DNA from 4 places in the Nonomuraea mangrovi genome. Region 4 is predicted to be linked to each of the others. Evidence: riboswitches for the same ligand, from Rfam matches in the RefSeq annotation. Region 4 holds a riboswitch; each other region holds the start of a gene.
The links. A riboswitch is a leader RNA that binds a small molecule or an ion and turns the genes downstream of it on or off. The one in region 4 is predicted to bind cyclic di-AMP.
Positions count from the first base shown of each region.

Region 1 (3,170 bases), on a different contig from region 4:
AGCGGTCGCACGGTCCGCCGCCGCCTGCGGGTCATCTGCGACAGGATCGGCGTCGCCACGGCGATCGAGGCGGTGGCCTGGGCGGCGCGCCGAAGACTCATCTAGCCGGCGCGGTTGCGTCTCGCGTACGGCCTCCATCCGGTTCCGGCGCGAGCGGCTCCCGGCTAGTCGGCGATGCGGACGGCTCCCGCGAAGGGCCTGTTGCCGATCGTGGCGATCCGGACGACGTCGCCGGTCTGGGGCGCGTGCACCATCATCCCGCCGCCGATGTAGATGCCCACGTGGTGCAGGTCGCTGTAGAAGAAGACCAGGTCACCCGGGCGCAGCTCCTCGCGCGTGATGTGCGTGCCCGCGGTCCACTGGTCGCCGGTGTAGTGCGGCAGGCTGATGCCGACGCGCTGGTAGGCGGCCATGACCAGCCCCGAGCAGTCGTAGGAGCCGGGACCTTCGGCCCCCCACACGTACGGCTTGAGCTGCTGCGTCAGCGCCCAGCGTGCGGCCTCCGCCGCCTTGCCGCTGCCGATGATCGGCAGGTTGACCTTGGTGGCGCGGGTGCCGGGCCGTCCCGCCTCACCGATCGCCCGCCTGAACAGGCTGCTCTCGACCTTGGCCACCATCGAGGTGATCTTGTCCCGCTTGCCGCCGAGGTCGTCGACGAGCTTCTGGACCTCCGCCAGGCGCGTCTTGGCCGTCGCCCTGGCCTTCTCCGCGGCGGCGATGGACTCGGCGAGCTCCTTGACCTCCTGGCCCTGCTGCTGGTTGATGGCGAAGGAGGTGGCGGCGGCGTCGAGGAAGGCGCCGGGATCGGTCGCGTTGGCGAAGGCGAGGCCGTCGGTGAAACCGCCGGACATGTAGGTGCTCTCGGCCAGGAGGGTGGCCCTGGCGCGCTTGGCTGCCAGATCGGCTTCGCTGGTGGCCAGGATCTTCTTGGCGTTGTCCGCGGACTTCTTGACGCTCTTGAGCTTCTCGCGCTGCCCGTTGTACTGCTCGGTGAGCGTCTCGATGTCGTTGTGGAGCTTCTCGACCTGCTTGGAGAGCTCCCTGAGCGACGGCTTGGGGTCGGCCATGGCCGAGCCGAGAGGCGTGGTGAGGACCAGAACGGCCATCGCGGCGCCCAGGATCGCGAACCGCTTCCGGCGGGAACCGGGTTCGTGGGGGCGGGCGTGCTCGCCCGCCGACTCCCCTTCGCGGATGCGCCTGCGCTTCACCAACCAGCTCCTCTCGTAGTCGCCGACCGGGTTAGCTGACGGGTTCGGGCCGGAGCAGCCCTACCGAGCCCGAGCTCGGATTCACCCCTTGACGGCTGGGCGGCCGCCGGCGGGTCCCCGGCTCCCCTTGTGGGGGATTAGGCGTGTCTCCACGCCTGGCCGCGTGGGGGACATCGTCGGTGGACACTAGTGCAAGCAAGGTTCGTGCTCAACCAGAACTGCCAATCCAGTAGAGGATGCGCATCCAAAGGATCACGGGCAGATCACGCAAAAGCCCGATCGACCAGGGGATTGCAAAGCCTTTACTGAGTTTCGCGAAGGTTTGTCGGGTTTGTCGTGCAGAGATGCATAGCGTGCCCGCCTCGCTACAGTGCGTCATGTGACGGTAGTTAAGGGTGGGCCGAAACGAGCTAGGTACGCTGAAGGGCCATGGAGCAGGTCGTCGAGCGCACAATGCAGGACACCGAGATCGTCGTACGGCGAGCCCGCACGCCGGACGTCAGGTCGATCAGGCGCCTGGTCGACATCTACGCGGGCGCGGGCCGCAAGCTGCTGGAAAAGGCCACGGTCACGCTGTACGAGGACGTCCAGGAGTTCTGGGTCGCCGAGCGCGGCGGCCAGGTCGTCGGCTGCGGCGCGCTCCATGTGCTCTGGGAGGACCTCGCCGAAATTCGCACGGTCGCGGTCGACCCCGCCGTCAAAGGTTCAGGCATCGGTCACCGTATTGTTACCGCGCTGGTGGGAACGGCCCGTGACCTGGGGCTCCGCAGGGTCTTCTGCCTGACGTTCGAGGTCGACTTCTTCGCCCGGCACGGCTTCGTCCCGATCCAGGGAACACCGGTGTCACCCGAGGTCTACGCCGAGTTGCTGGCCTCCTACGACGAGGGTGTGGCCGAGTTTCTGGATCTGGAGCATGTCAAGCCCAACACCCTTGGCAACACCAGGATGCTGCTCCATCTGGAAGCAGTTGACTATGGCGTTGACCAAGAGGAAAGGTGATTGTTGATACTCATGTCGATACGTTGGGCAACAGCAAGCATGTGTCCTGACATGTGCCACATGCGCCATCGAAGCGAGGTGACACGGTGAGCACCGGACAGCCGCCGTATCCGCAGGATCAACCTGATGACAATTCCGGATACGGTCAGCAGAACGCAGGACGCCCGGGCGAGCAGCCCGATCCTGACGTGACGATCGTGGGCTACCGCCATGAAGGCGGCGGCTACGGTCAGCCGTCCCAGGGCCAGCCCGACTACGGCCAGCAGCAGGGCTACGGCCAGCAGCAGCAGGGCTATGGTCAGCAGGGCTACAGCCAGCCCGGCTACGGCCAGCAGCAGGGCTACGGCCAGCAGGCCGCGTCCTCGGGTCAGCAGCCCGGCTACGGCCAGCAGCAGCCCTCCTACGGCCAGCAGCCCGGCTACGGGCAGCAGGCCCCTTCCTCGGGGCAGCAGCCCTACGGCCAGCCTGACTACGGCCAGCAGCAGCCCGGCTATGGGCAGCAGCAGCCCTCCTACGGTCAGCAGCCCGGCTATGGGCAGCAGCAGCCGTCCTCGGGCCAGCAGCCTTCCTACGGTCAGCCCGACTACGGGCAGCAGCAGGGCTACGGTCAGCAGGCATCCTCGGGCCAGCCGCCCGAGTACGGCCAGCCCGGCCACGGCCAGCAGCAGCCCGGCTATGGGCAGCAGCAGCCTGGTTACGGCCAGCAGCCCGGCTACGGGCAGCAGCAGCCGTCCTCGGGCCAGCAGCCTTCCTACGGTCAGCCCGACTACGGCCAGCAGGGCCAGTCGCAGCCCGGCTACGGCCAGCAGTCCCCGTACGGCCAGCAGCAGCCCTACGCCCAGCCCGGCTACGGCCAGCAGCAGCCCGCGTACGGGCAGCCCGGCTACGGCCAGCCCTACGGGGCGCCGGCAGGGGTGCAGCCGCCCGGCGCGCCCGCCCCGCTCGCCGAGTGGTGGCAGCGCC
Region 1 covers NZ_JBHUFV010000035.1:123,025-126,194, reverse strand. The annotation lists gene ACFSKW_RS24555 (LuxR C-terminal-related transcriptional regulator) at 1-105, shown strand, start outside; gene ACFSKW_RS24550 (C40 family peptidase) at 165-1,208, opposite strand; cyclic di-AMP (ydaO/yuaA leader) riboswitch at 1,214-1,362, opposite strand; gene ACFSKW_RS24545 (amino-acid N-acetyltransferase) at 1,638-2,207, shown strand; gene ACFSKW_RS24540 (RDD family protein) at 2,294-3,170, shown strand, end outside.
Region 1: another riboswitch for cyclic di-AMP. It lies ahead of ACFSKW_RS24550 (C40 family peptidase); the one in region 4 lies ahead of ACFSKW_RS30450 (hypothetical protein).

Region 2 (3,170 bases), on a different contig from region 4:
CCTGGCGGTGAAGGCGCGCGAGACCAGCCTGCGCAGCCTGAGGTGGTCGTCGCCGTCGAGATCGAGGATCCCGTCGGTGAGGTAGCGGGCGTATTCGGGCGGGACGCCTCTGGCCTGTGTCAGCTTCTCCCGCATGTCGGTGACCTCGGCGCCGGGCACGTTGCCGGGGTCGTTGACGAAGCGGTGGTCGCTCAGCACGGACTTGACGTCGTCGTACCGGGTGACCAGCCAGATCGGGGTGTCCTGCCCGGGGAAGGAGGCGCGGAGGACGGGCGCCTCCTCCCTGAGCTGGGCGAAACCCCTGTAGGGATCGGTCAGCAGGCCGGGGTCCATCAGGTTGACGGTCTTCATGAGCGCCTCTCGTGACCGGAAGGATGAATCTGGTCATCGAGTCAAACGTACGCTCGCCGCCGACCCCCTGCAAGGATCAGTTCATCGAGATGTGCACGTGGTCGTAGTGGTTGGCGGTGATGCTGCCTCGGTCGGACATCGCCCGCCAGCCGCTGCCGCTGTTGATGCGCTGCCGCCAGATCACGTACTTGATGCCCAGGCGGCTCTGGTTCTTCATCGCCCACGCGGCGACCTGGTCGCCGAGCGTCCTGTTGGCGGCCGTCGGAGTGGCGCCGCCCGAGCTCATCATGAAGTCGCAGGCGCGCCCGAGCGGATGCTCTCCGCTGCCGCCCGACCGGTAGCAGCCCACCTCGAACGGCAGCGCGAACGACTTCTTGATCGTGTCGCGCATGAGCCTGGTCCGCGGCGTGATGTTCTCCGAGCCCGTGGGCAGCTCGGGCGCCCAGCTTCCGTCGCTCTTGCGCCCCGGCCCCGTCGGCACGAGGCCCTGCAGCTTCTTCTCGATGTTCTTGATCATGCCCTCGGCCTCCTTCCGGTCGTCGGCGACCTGGTCGGCCTCCGTCTTGATCCGGTCGGCGAGCGCGATCGCGTCGGTGGCGGCCTGCTTCTTGGTGTCGCGGGCCGCGGCGACGCTCTTGACCACGGCATCCTGCTCGGCGCTCATCTGCTCGAGCAGCGCGGCGGTGTTGAGGTCGGGGGTGTAGAGCAGCATCGGCAGGTCGGGGGTGCTGGCCTGGTAGCGCATCTCGGTGATCTTGGAGGCCTCGGCTTCGGCCTTGGCCAGCGTCTGCTCGGCCGTCGCCAGCCGCTTCTTCGCCGTCTTGGCGGCCTTCCGGGCCTCGGCGAGCGAGACCCGCTTGGCGTTGTAGCGCTCGATGAGCTTGTCGACCTTGGTATTGAGCTCCTTCAACTCGGCGCGCAACGTGGGCTCGGACGGCTTGGGGGCAGCCGAGGCCGCCGTCGCGGAACCGATGATGAGGGACAGCGCGGCAAGAGCACCGCATGCGAAACGAGACGTGGGGGACGCCACGAACGATCCTCTCCGTCTGCCGGCCGGGTTAGCTGACGGGTTCGGGCGGGAGATGCGGCCCTACCACAGACGTGGATTCACCCCAGGTTCTTGGTGGGTCCCCGGCTCCCGGGCGACGCGCCCGGGATTAGGCATGTAACGGCTGTGAAAGCCGACGAAAAGGGATGTTAGTAGTAAACCAGCGGTAATGCGACCTAAATCGGACACCAAATCAGTGATCTACCTGAGCGCGCAGAAGCCGCGCGGCCTCCTCCGGCAGCACGTCGTTGACGAACGCCCCCATCGCCGACTCCGAGCCCGCGAGGTACTTCAGCTTCTCCGGGGCTCTGCGGATGCTGAACAGCTCCATGTGGAGATAGGCCAGGTCACGACCCCGCCGCACGGGGGCCTGATGCCAGGCGGCGACGTACGGCATGACCACGCCGAACAGGCCGTCGAGCGCTCTCAGCACACGGGTGTAGACGGGACCGAAGGCGGCGCGCTCCTCCTGGGTGAGGGCGGCCAGGTCGGGCACCTGGCGGTGCGGGTAGAGGTGGACCTCGAACGGGTAGCGGGCGGCGGCCGGCACGAACGCGGTCCACAGCTCGTTGCCGGCGACCACACGCTCGCCCGCGCGCTCCGCGGCGAGCACGTCGGCGAACAGGTTCGGCCGGCCCGCCGCGGCCGCCAGGTGCCGGCGGGTGCGCGGGGTCACGTACGGGTAGGCGTAGATCTGGCCGTGGGGGTGGGCCAGCGTGATGCCGATCTCGGCGCCCCTGTTCTCGAAGCAGAACACCTGCTCCACACCGGGGATCGCCGACAGCTCGGCCGTGCGGTCGGCCCATGCCTCCATGACCAGCTCCACCTGCTCGTCGGAGAGGGCGGAGAAGGAGGAGTCGTGGTCGGAGGTGAAGCAGACCACCTCGCAGCGCCCGACGCCAGGGCGCACCTCGCTCAGGCCGCCTGGATCGGTGTAGGAGCCCAGGTTGGTGGAGAAGCTGGGGAACCTGTTCTCGAAGACGACCACGTCGTAGTCCGGCGCGGGGATCTCGGTCGGCATCCCGGGCCTGGTCGGGCACAGCGGGCACTCGTTGGCCGGAGGCAGGAAGGTACGGGTCTGCCGGTGGCCCGCCATCGCCACCCACTCCTCGGTGAGCGGGTCGTAGCGCAGCTCGGAGGCGACCGGCCTGGGCGGCAGCTCGCGCTCGTCGATCGCGCTCCTGTCGGCGTCGTCGCGCCGATCGAAGTAGATCAGCTCCCGGCCGTCGGCCATGTGCGCGATGGTGCGCTTCACTTCGTTTCCTCCGCGATGATCAGTTCTCCCGCCCGCTCGGCCAGCTCCGCGCGGGCCTCCTCCGGCAGGTTCGCGTCGCTGATGACGACGTCGGCCTCCGACAGTTCCGCGATCGTGCTGATGCCGACCGTGCCCCACTTGGTGTGGTCTGCGGGGACCACCAGGCGGTGGGCGGAGGCCACCAGCTCCCTGTCGGTCTCCGACTCCAGCAGGTTCGGGGTGGTGAACCCCGCTCTCGTGCTCATGCCGTGCACGCCGAGGAAGAGCGTGTCCACGTGCAACCGCCTGATCGCCGCGACGGCGACGGGCCCGACGAGGGCGTCGGAGGGCGTGCGGACGCCGCCGGTCAGCACGACCGTGCGGTCGGCGCGCGGGCTGCGGTGGAAGACGTCGGCCACGGGGATGGAGTTGGTGATGACGGTCAGGTCCGGCACATCGACCAGGTGGTGGGCCAGCGTCCATGTGGTCGTGCCCGCCGACAGGGCGACGGCCGTGCCGGGACGGACGAGCGTGGCG
Region 2 covers NZ_JBHUFV010000021.1:114,445-117,614, forward strand. The annotation lists gene ACFSKW_RS14020 (cytochrome P450 family protein) at 1-351, opposite strand, end outside; gene ACFSKW_RS14025 (coiled-coil domain-containing protein) at 428-1,381, opposite strand; cyclic di-AMP (ydaO/yuaA leader) riboswitch at 1,385-1,525, opposite strand; gene galT (galactose-1-phosphate uridylyltransferase) at 1,593-2,654, opposite strand; gene ACFSKW_RS14035 (DeoR/GlpR family DNA-binding transcription regulator) at 2,651-3,170, opposite strand, start outside.
Region 2: another riboswitch for cyclic di-AMP. It lies ahead of ACFSKW_RS14025 (coiled-coil domain-containing protein); the one in region 4 lies ahead of ACFSKW_RS30450 (hypothetical protein).

Region 3 (3,170 bases), on a different contig from region 4:
CCCGAAGCGGTCGAGCGTGCCCTGCACGAGGTCCGCGGCCGCGGCGACGTCGCGGGCGTCGAACTTCGCGATCAGGAAGGTGTCCGGGTACGCGGCCTCCAGGTCGGCCACGCTCTCGGGCCGGCGCACCGCCGCCACCACGTTGTCGCCCGCCGCGAGCGCCGACTCCGCCAGTGCGCGCCCGAAACCGCGGGACGCGCCGGTGATGATCCAGGTCTGTGTCGTCATGGCGAGAACGCTATGGTTTCGAGCGCGCTCGAACGCAAACCCGCGCGACCACGAACACTGAGACGTCGTCGTGGTGAGCGGGTGGCGAGACGCCGGAAATGATGTCGCCGGGCATTCGGCTGACGCGTAAGGTGCGGGCGTGCATCCTGCTGATTTCTATACAGGCATCGTCGCCGAGTTATACGGGCCGCTGAAGTCCGTGGCCCAAGATCCAGAGCCCTACGCGGCGTTCGTCCAAGAGGCTGGTTCCCCGGCTCTGGAGCTGGGGTGCGGGGACGGCGATCCATTGCTCGACCTGCGTCGGCGCGGCCTCGACGTCGAGGGTGTCGACTCCTCGGCGGACATGCTGCAGCGGTGCCGTCACCGGGCGCGGAAGCAAGGCGTCGATGTCGTCGTCTACCACCAGCGCATGGAGGCGCTCGATCTGCCACGCCGCTACCGTGCGATCTTTCTTGCCGGGCCGACTTTCAACCTGCTCCCCGACGACTCCATCGCTCTGGCCGCCCTTCACCGCATCCGCGACCATCTCGCCGTGGGCGGCACCGCCCTGGTGCCGCTGTTCGTCCCATCGCCCACACCTGCCGAACGGATCGGCCGGGTGCGCACCGCTACAGCGGACGACGGTGCAGAGTTGCGGGTCTCGGTGGTGTCCGAGGAGCGTAGCGATTCCGCGCGGACGCAGACGACGGTGTTGCGCTACGAGCGGTGCCGCGACGGCGAGAGCACCGTCGTGGACCGCCCCTGGGTACTGCACTGGTACACCCGCTCAGGATTCGAGAGCCTTGCCGCAGCCGCCGGCCTGATCGCGGTCTCGGTCCTGGAGTCGCCAGGCGCCTCCGACCTGCAATTCCAGCTGCAGGCCGCCGGTTAAGCTGCTGTCGAGTTGTCAGGGTTGCCTGCTGGTCGCCGCCCAGTCGAGGAGCGCCTGAGCGGTCTCGAAGCGGCGGCTGGAGCTGCTCTCTCCCAGAAGCACGCCGACCAGCTGACGGCCGTCCCGGTCGGCGGCGAAGGCGAGGGTGTAGCCCGCGGCGCGCGTGAATCCGGTCTTCAGGCCGATGGTGCCCGGCGTGCGGAGGAGGCGATTCGTGTTCCGCCAGGAGTAGGCGCGGTGCTCCGCCGTCTCAGGGATCGAGCGGTGCCGGGTGGAGCCGACCTTCTTGATCAACTGGTTGTTCAGCGCCGCCTGGGCGAGCCGCACCTGGTCGCGTGCGGTGGAGTAGCCGCCGCCCTTGGCGGGCATCCCGTCGACGTTGACGTACAGTGTGTCCTTCATGGCGAGCTCGCGGGCGTTGGCGTTCATCTTCGCCGTGAACGCGTCGACACCAGGCCCGTACGTGCGGGCGAGCGCGTGGGCGGCGTCCGCGCCGGAGGGCAGCATCAGGGCGTACAGCAGGTCCTCCACGGTGAGCCGGTCACCGGCGCGCAGGTACGCCACCGAGGCGCCGCCCCTCGACGCGTAACGCACGTCCTTGGCGGTGACCTCGACCACGTCGGTCGGCTTGGCCTGCTTCAACACGGTGTAGGCGGTCATCACCTTGGTAATGCTGGCCACCGGGACCCGAAGATCGGCCTTCTTGCTGAAGTAGACCTTGCCGGTCTTGGCGTCGATCACATGGGCGGCACGGCCGAGCACCGCGGGGGCGTCAGCGGAGGGGGCGGGAACGTGGGCACGGGGAGCCGGTGAAACGACCGAACCGGCCGGTGGGGCGGCCTGTGCGACAGGGGCGACGGCGGTCACGGCGCCTGCGGTGATGGCGACGCCGAGCAGCGCGCGGCCCAGCCGGTTCTTGAGGTACGTGGGCATGAAGGGGTTGTGCTCCTAGCTTCCATGCCGCCTACCGGGTTAGCTGACGGGTTCGGGCTGGGAAGTGCCCTACGGACGCGGCTGAGCCGGCGTTCGATTCACCCCAAGGGAAGTGGGTCCCCGGTTCCGTGGATACGGATTCGGCGGCCGAGTGTCGTCCTGCGGATGAGCCTCAGGAGACGCGCGGTCCGGGCAATGCAATGGCAACGGACGAGTCGACGGCTCGCTGCACAATGCACTAAAAATAGCCAAACTGCACAAAAGGGGCAAATACTCCACACTCGCTCCCGCCCGATCCGCTACGCGTCGGCGATCGACCCCCAGCCGTCGTTCCAGATGTTGTCCCAGTCGGCCTTCACGATGAGCTTGTACGCGCGGTGATCGCAGCACCGAGCCGGCAAGGTGCGACACCGACCGCCAGCAGGCGGAACCGGCTCGATCCGCGCCCCAGCCGCGTCCGTTGACTCAGCGTCCCCGGTCATGTCGGAGCGGGGACGGTTCGAGGTCGAGCGCGAGGTGGAGTTGGCGCGTCCACCAGCGCAGCTGCGCGGTCGGGTCGCTCGCCGCGACGCCGGTGAGGCCGGCGCTGCGGCGGAAGGCACTCCCGTAGAGAGGCTCCATCGCCATCGCTTGGTGGAGGGCCGCGACCGCGAGCCGCGTGTCCTCGGTCGAAGCCGCGGACGGCCGAAGCCTGTGGAGTGCGTCGACAACCGGGTTCAGCATCCCGTCGCCATGCTCTCGCCAGCCCGCAGCATGCAGCGCGACCGCCAGCTCGCCGTAGCCCTGCCGGTACAGACCTGCGAGTGACTCGACGAGCTCCAGGAGGTCGGCGCCCTGCTCCAGCCACGACGAGAGAACGTCCTGCACAGCGGCTCTCAGTTGGCGTCCACCGTGTCGAAGCAGTTCGCGCAGCAGGTTGTCGCGGCTCTGGAAGTGGTGTGTCACGCCGGCGTCGGTCATGCCGACCCGGGCGGCGACGGCACGCACCTGGACCGCCGCGACGCCTCCGTCGGCGAGCAGCGCTGCCGCGGCGTCGAGGATCAGCCGGCGAGCCTCTTCAGGCGGTCTTCGTGTACGGCGTGTCCCCACGACTCCAACCTTACCTTGACCGGCCAAGGCAGCGGGTCGTATCGTACCT
Region 3 covers NZ_JBHUFV010000007.1:30,086-33,255, forward strand. The annotation lists gene ACFSKW_RS05615 (SDR family NAD(P)-dependent oxidoreductase) at 1-228, opposite strand, end outside; gene ACFSKW_RS05620 (class I SAM-dependent methyltransferase) at 368-1,099, shown strand; gene ACFSKW_RS05625 (D-alanyl-D-alanine carboxypeptidase family protein) at 1,115-2,032, opposite strand; cyclic di-AMP (ydaO/yuaA leader) riboswitch at 2,046-2,188, opposite strand; gene ACFSKW_RS05630 (TetR family transcriptional regulator) at 2,498-3,121, opposite strand.
Region 3: another riboswitch for cyclic di-AMP. It lies ahead of ACFSKW_RS05625 (D-alanyl-D-alanine carboxypeptidase family protein); the one in region 4 lies ahead of ACFSKW_RS30450 (hypothetical protein).

Region 4 (3,170 bases):
CTGGGGGTCGACATGATGGAGGTGAGCGTGAGCACCCTGCCGGGATGCGCGATGGCGAGCGCCTGAGCGATCATGCCGCCCATCGAGACGCCCAGCACGTGGGCCGCGGGCCAGCCGAGGGCGTCCATCAGGCCGGCCGCGTCGTCGGCCATGTCGCTCAGCAGGTAGGGCGCCGCCGCGCCCGGGGTGAGGTCGGGCACGCCCTCCTCGGAGAAATGGGTGGAGAGCCCCACGTCGCGGTTGTCGTACCTGACGACGTGGTGGCCCCTCCCGGCGAGCAGTTCGCAGAACTCGTCGTCCCAGTGGACCAGCTGGGATCCGAGTCCCATGATCAGCAGGAGGGGCCTGTCACGGGGGGTGCCGAAGGTGTCGTAGGCGATCTCGATACCGTTGGCATGCGCCTTGAGCGTCATGCGAAACAGAATCCCATTCTGTTTCGCGTGGCGGCAAGGGCCTAGCGGGAGACGACCTTGCGCAGGTGGCCGCGGCCCAGGTAGCCGACGCCACCGACGATCGCCAGACCGCCGATGAGGGCGAGAGCGGTACCGGTGTGGCCGTTCTCGTCCGTGGTCTCGGTACGGGCGGCGGTGGTGGTGGCGGCGCCCGTGTCGAACGAGGCGGGCTGGACGGACGCGCCGCCCTGCGCCTCTTCCTCGGCCTTCACCGCGGCGATCCGCTTGGCCTCGGCCTTCTTGGCCTCCTCGGCCTTCTTCGCCTTGGCGAGGGCGAGGAGGTCGACCGGCGGCTTGGCCGGGTTCCTGTCCTTACGGCTCCACGCACCGGTGGAGAAGGCGACGGGGTGGTTCTTCTTGCCCACGCCGTTGCCCCACTTGGTGATGACGTACTGGATCTTGATGTGCCCCTCGCCGCCGATGCCGTCCACGCCCAGCGTGTCGGAGTTGAACCTGCCGCCGGTGAGCTCGGCGAAGGTCTTGGCGTCGAGGTCGAGCATGATGCCGTTGTTCGAGGGGTTGCCGGGACCGCGGTCGCCGACGAAGAAGGGGGCCTTCTTGCCCTTGTAGACGACGTAGCCCTCGGTCATGAGGGGCCAGCTCGGGCTGGCGATCAGACCCTTGCGCATCGGAATGCCACTGGCGGGCAGGCCGGTGTCACCGGCGCGGCCGGAGGCGTCGTCCCAGTAGTAGGAGGCGGTGGTGGACCCCTGGAGGAGGGTCCGCTGCTGGGTGACCTGGCTGATGTCGGGCCCGGAGGGCTCGGCGAGAGCGGCGGCGGCACCGGTGCCTACGGCGAGGGCGGTGGTGACGAGCAGGGCGGAAACGCGCATGCCAAAGCGGCGGGTCATGAAAGTCCTTTGTGCGAGGGAATGGGCAATCCGCGCTCGAATGAAGATCAGGCAAAGGCGTAGCCGGGCATGGGCCTAACAGTCGCTACGCAAAGGAGAGCGCGAAGAAGCGGGGGAAAGCGCCGCTCAGTTTGGGGGGTGGTAGTACACGAGTGTGGTCCTCTCCATCTCGCCTACCGGGTTAGCTGACGGGTTCGGGCGTGGAGATGCCCTACCGGCACTGGGCCGGATTCACCCCAAAGAGATGGGTCCCCGGTTCCCGCGTTCGCGGGATTCGGCGCCGACCAGCCTGCTCTTCCTTGTGAAGGGCACGTCACCGGTCGGTAACGCAATGGACTCTAGGCGCAAACCACCCCAAAGGCAAAAGCAAAGCCATGAATCGGAAAGAAGATCTACCTTTTATCGTCACGAATCGACAGGCCCAGAAGACACGAAAACCCCTGCGAAACAACGGGTTTCACGGGGTCCGGCATGGTAAATCGATCAGAAGTCAAAAATCATGGAAGAGTCATGGTCGAACGCCGGATTCGGCACGGCGCGAGGGGCGCGGCCCAGGCCGTACGGCACGCCCCGTGTCCGCCGCGCCGCGGACACGGGGCGCGGTCCGTCAGACCTCGAGCTTCTCCTCGATCGAGCGCAGCTGGTGCCGCGCCATCGCCAGGTTCGCCCTGCCGCGGTCCAGCGCGAGGTAAAGGAACAGTCCCTTGCCGCCCCTGCCGGTCATCGGCCTGATGATGTGGTACTGGCCGGTCAGCGTGATGAGAATGTCCTCGATGGTGTCCTTGAGGCCGAGGGAGTCCATCGTGCGCATCTTGGCCTTGACGACCTCGGTGTTGCCCGCGGCGGCCACCTGCAGGTCCAGGTCCTTGGAGCCGCCCAGGGCGCCCAGGGCCATGCCGCTGCCGTAGTCGACCACGACGGCGCCGAGAGCGCCGTCGATCGCCATCATCTCCTTGAGGGAGACGTCCATGCTCGCCATGCATTCCTCCGTGTGGATGTGAGTCACTTTCGCGATGCGATGGCGGCAACACTCGCCGCCGTCTTGCGACCCTCCAGCCGCAGCAGCCCCAGGTTGGTGCCAGGGTCGGCCAGGACTGTGAGGACGATCGTGGGGCCGGCCGCGTAGAAGGCGGCGAAGCCCGCGGTGCCCGAGATGAGGGTTTCCTCCAGGGCGCCCTTGCCTGCCAGGATGGCCATGCGCTTGCTGAGCGCGAGGAGGGCCGCCGAGAGCGCCGCCGTCTGCTCGACGTTGCCGCCCGTCAGGTCGCTGGCGATGGTCAGCCCGTCCACGCTGCAGGCGATGCTCCCGCTGACGTCGGGAGTGCGTTCACGCAGGAGCACCATCTCTCTCAGCACCTCGTCCCGCAGCTCCACCGGTGGCCTCCTTCTGAGTGAGGGGAACCTCACGACAGCTCCTCCAGCGCCTTCTTCAGCCGGATCAGCAGGTTGATGTCGGTCGGGTCCGCGGTCACCACGGGCCCGAGTGGCAGGGCAGGAGCGTCGGGGTCGGGCCGCGGCCGCGACTCCTCGTCCCGGCCGAGCCGCCTGGGCAGCGGCGGCGGCATGCCCTCCGAACGTGCGAGCAGCCCCGCCGCGGCAAGGCGGCGTACGGCCAGCAGCGTCGCGTAACCGGGTCTGCCGAGCTTCATCGCCAGTTCCAGTGGGGTGGCCGCGCGGTCGGCGTGGACGAGGATCTCCCACTGCAGGTCGTTCAGCACGACGCGATGGCCGGGCAGCCGCCTGACCGGCGCCACGGGCGCTGTGTCCACGTCGGCCGACGGCCAGATCCCCGTCAACTGAGCCCTCCTCCGCCCGCACTCGCGGACGATCTCCTCGACCTCGAAGTACCAGTGGGAGCCCAGCCAGT
Region 4 covers NZ_JBHUFV010000047.1:87,721-90,890, forward strand. The annotation lists gene ACFSKW_RS30445 (alpha/beta fold hydrolase) at 1-413, opposite strand, end outside; gene ACFSKW_RS30450 (hypothetical protein) at 455-1,303, opposite strand; cyclic di-AMP (ydaO/yuaA leader) riboswitch at 1,459-1,593, opposite strand; gene ACFSKW_RS30455 (hypothetical protein) at 1,911-2,282, opposite strand; gene ACFSKW_RS30460 (roadblock/LC7 domain-containing protein) at 2,306-2,677, opposite strand; gene ACFSKW_RS30465 (hypothetical protein) at 2,707-3,170, opposite strand, start outside.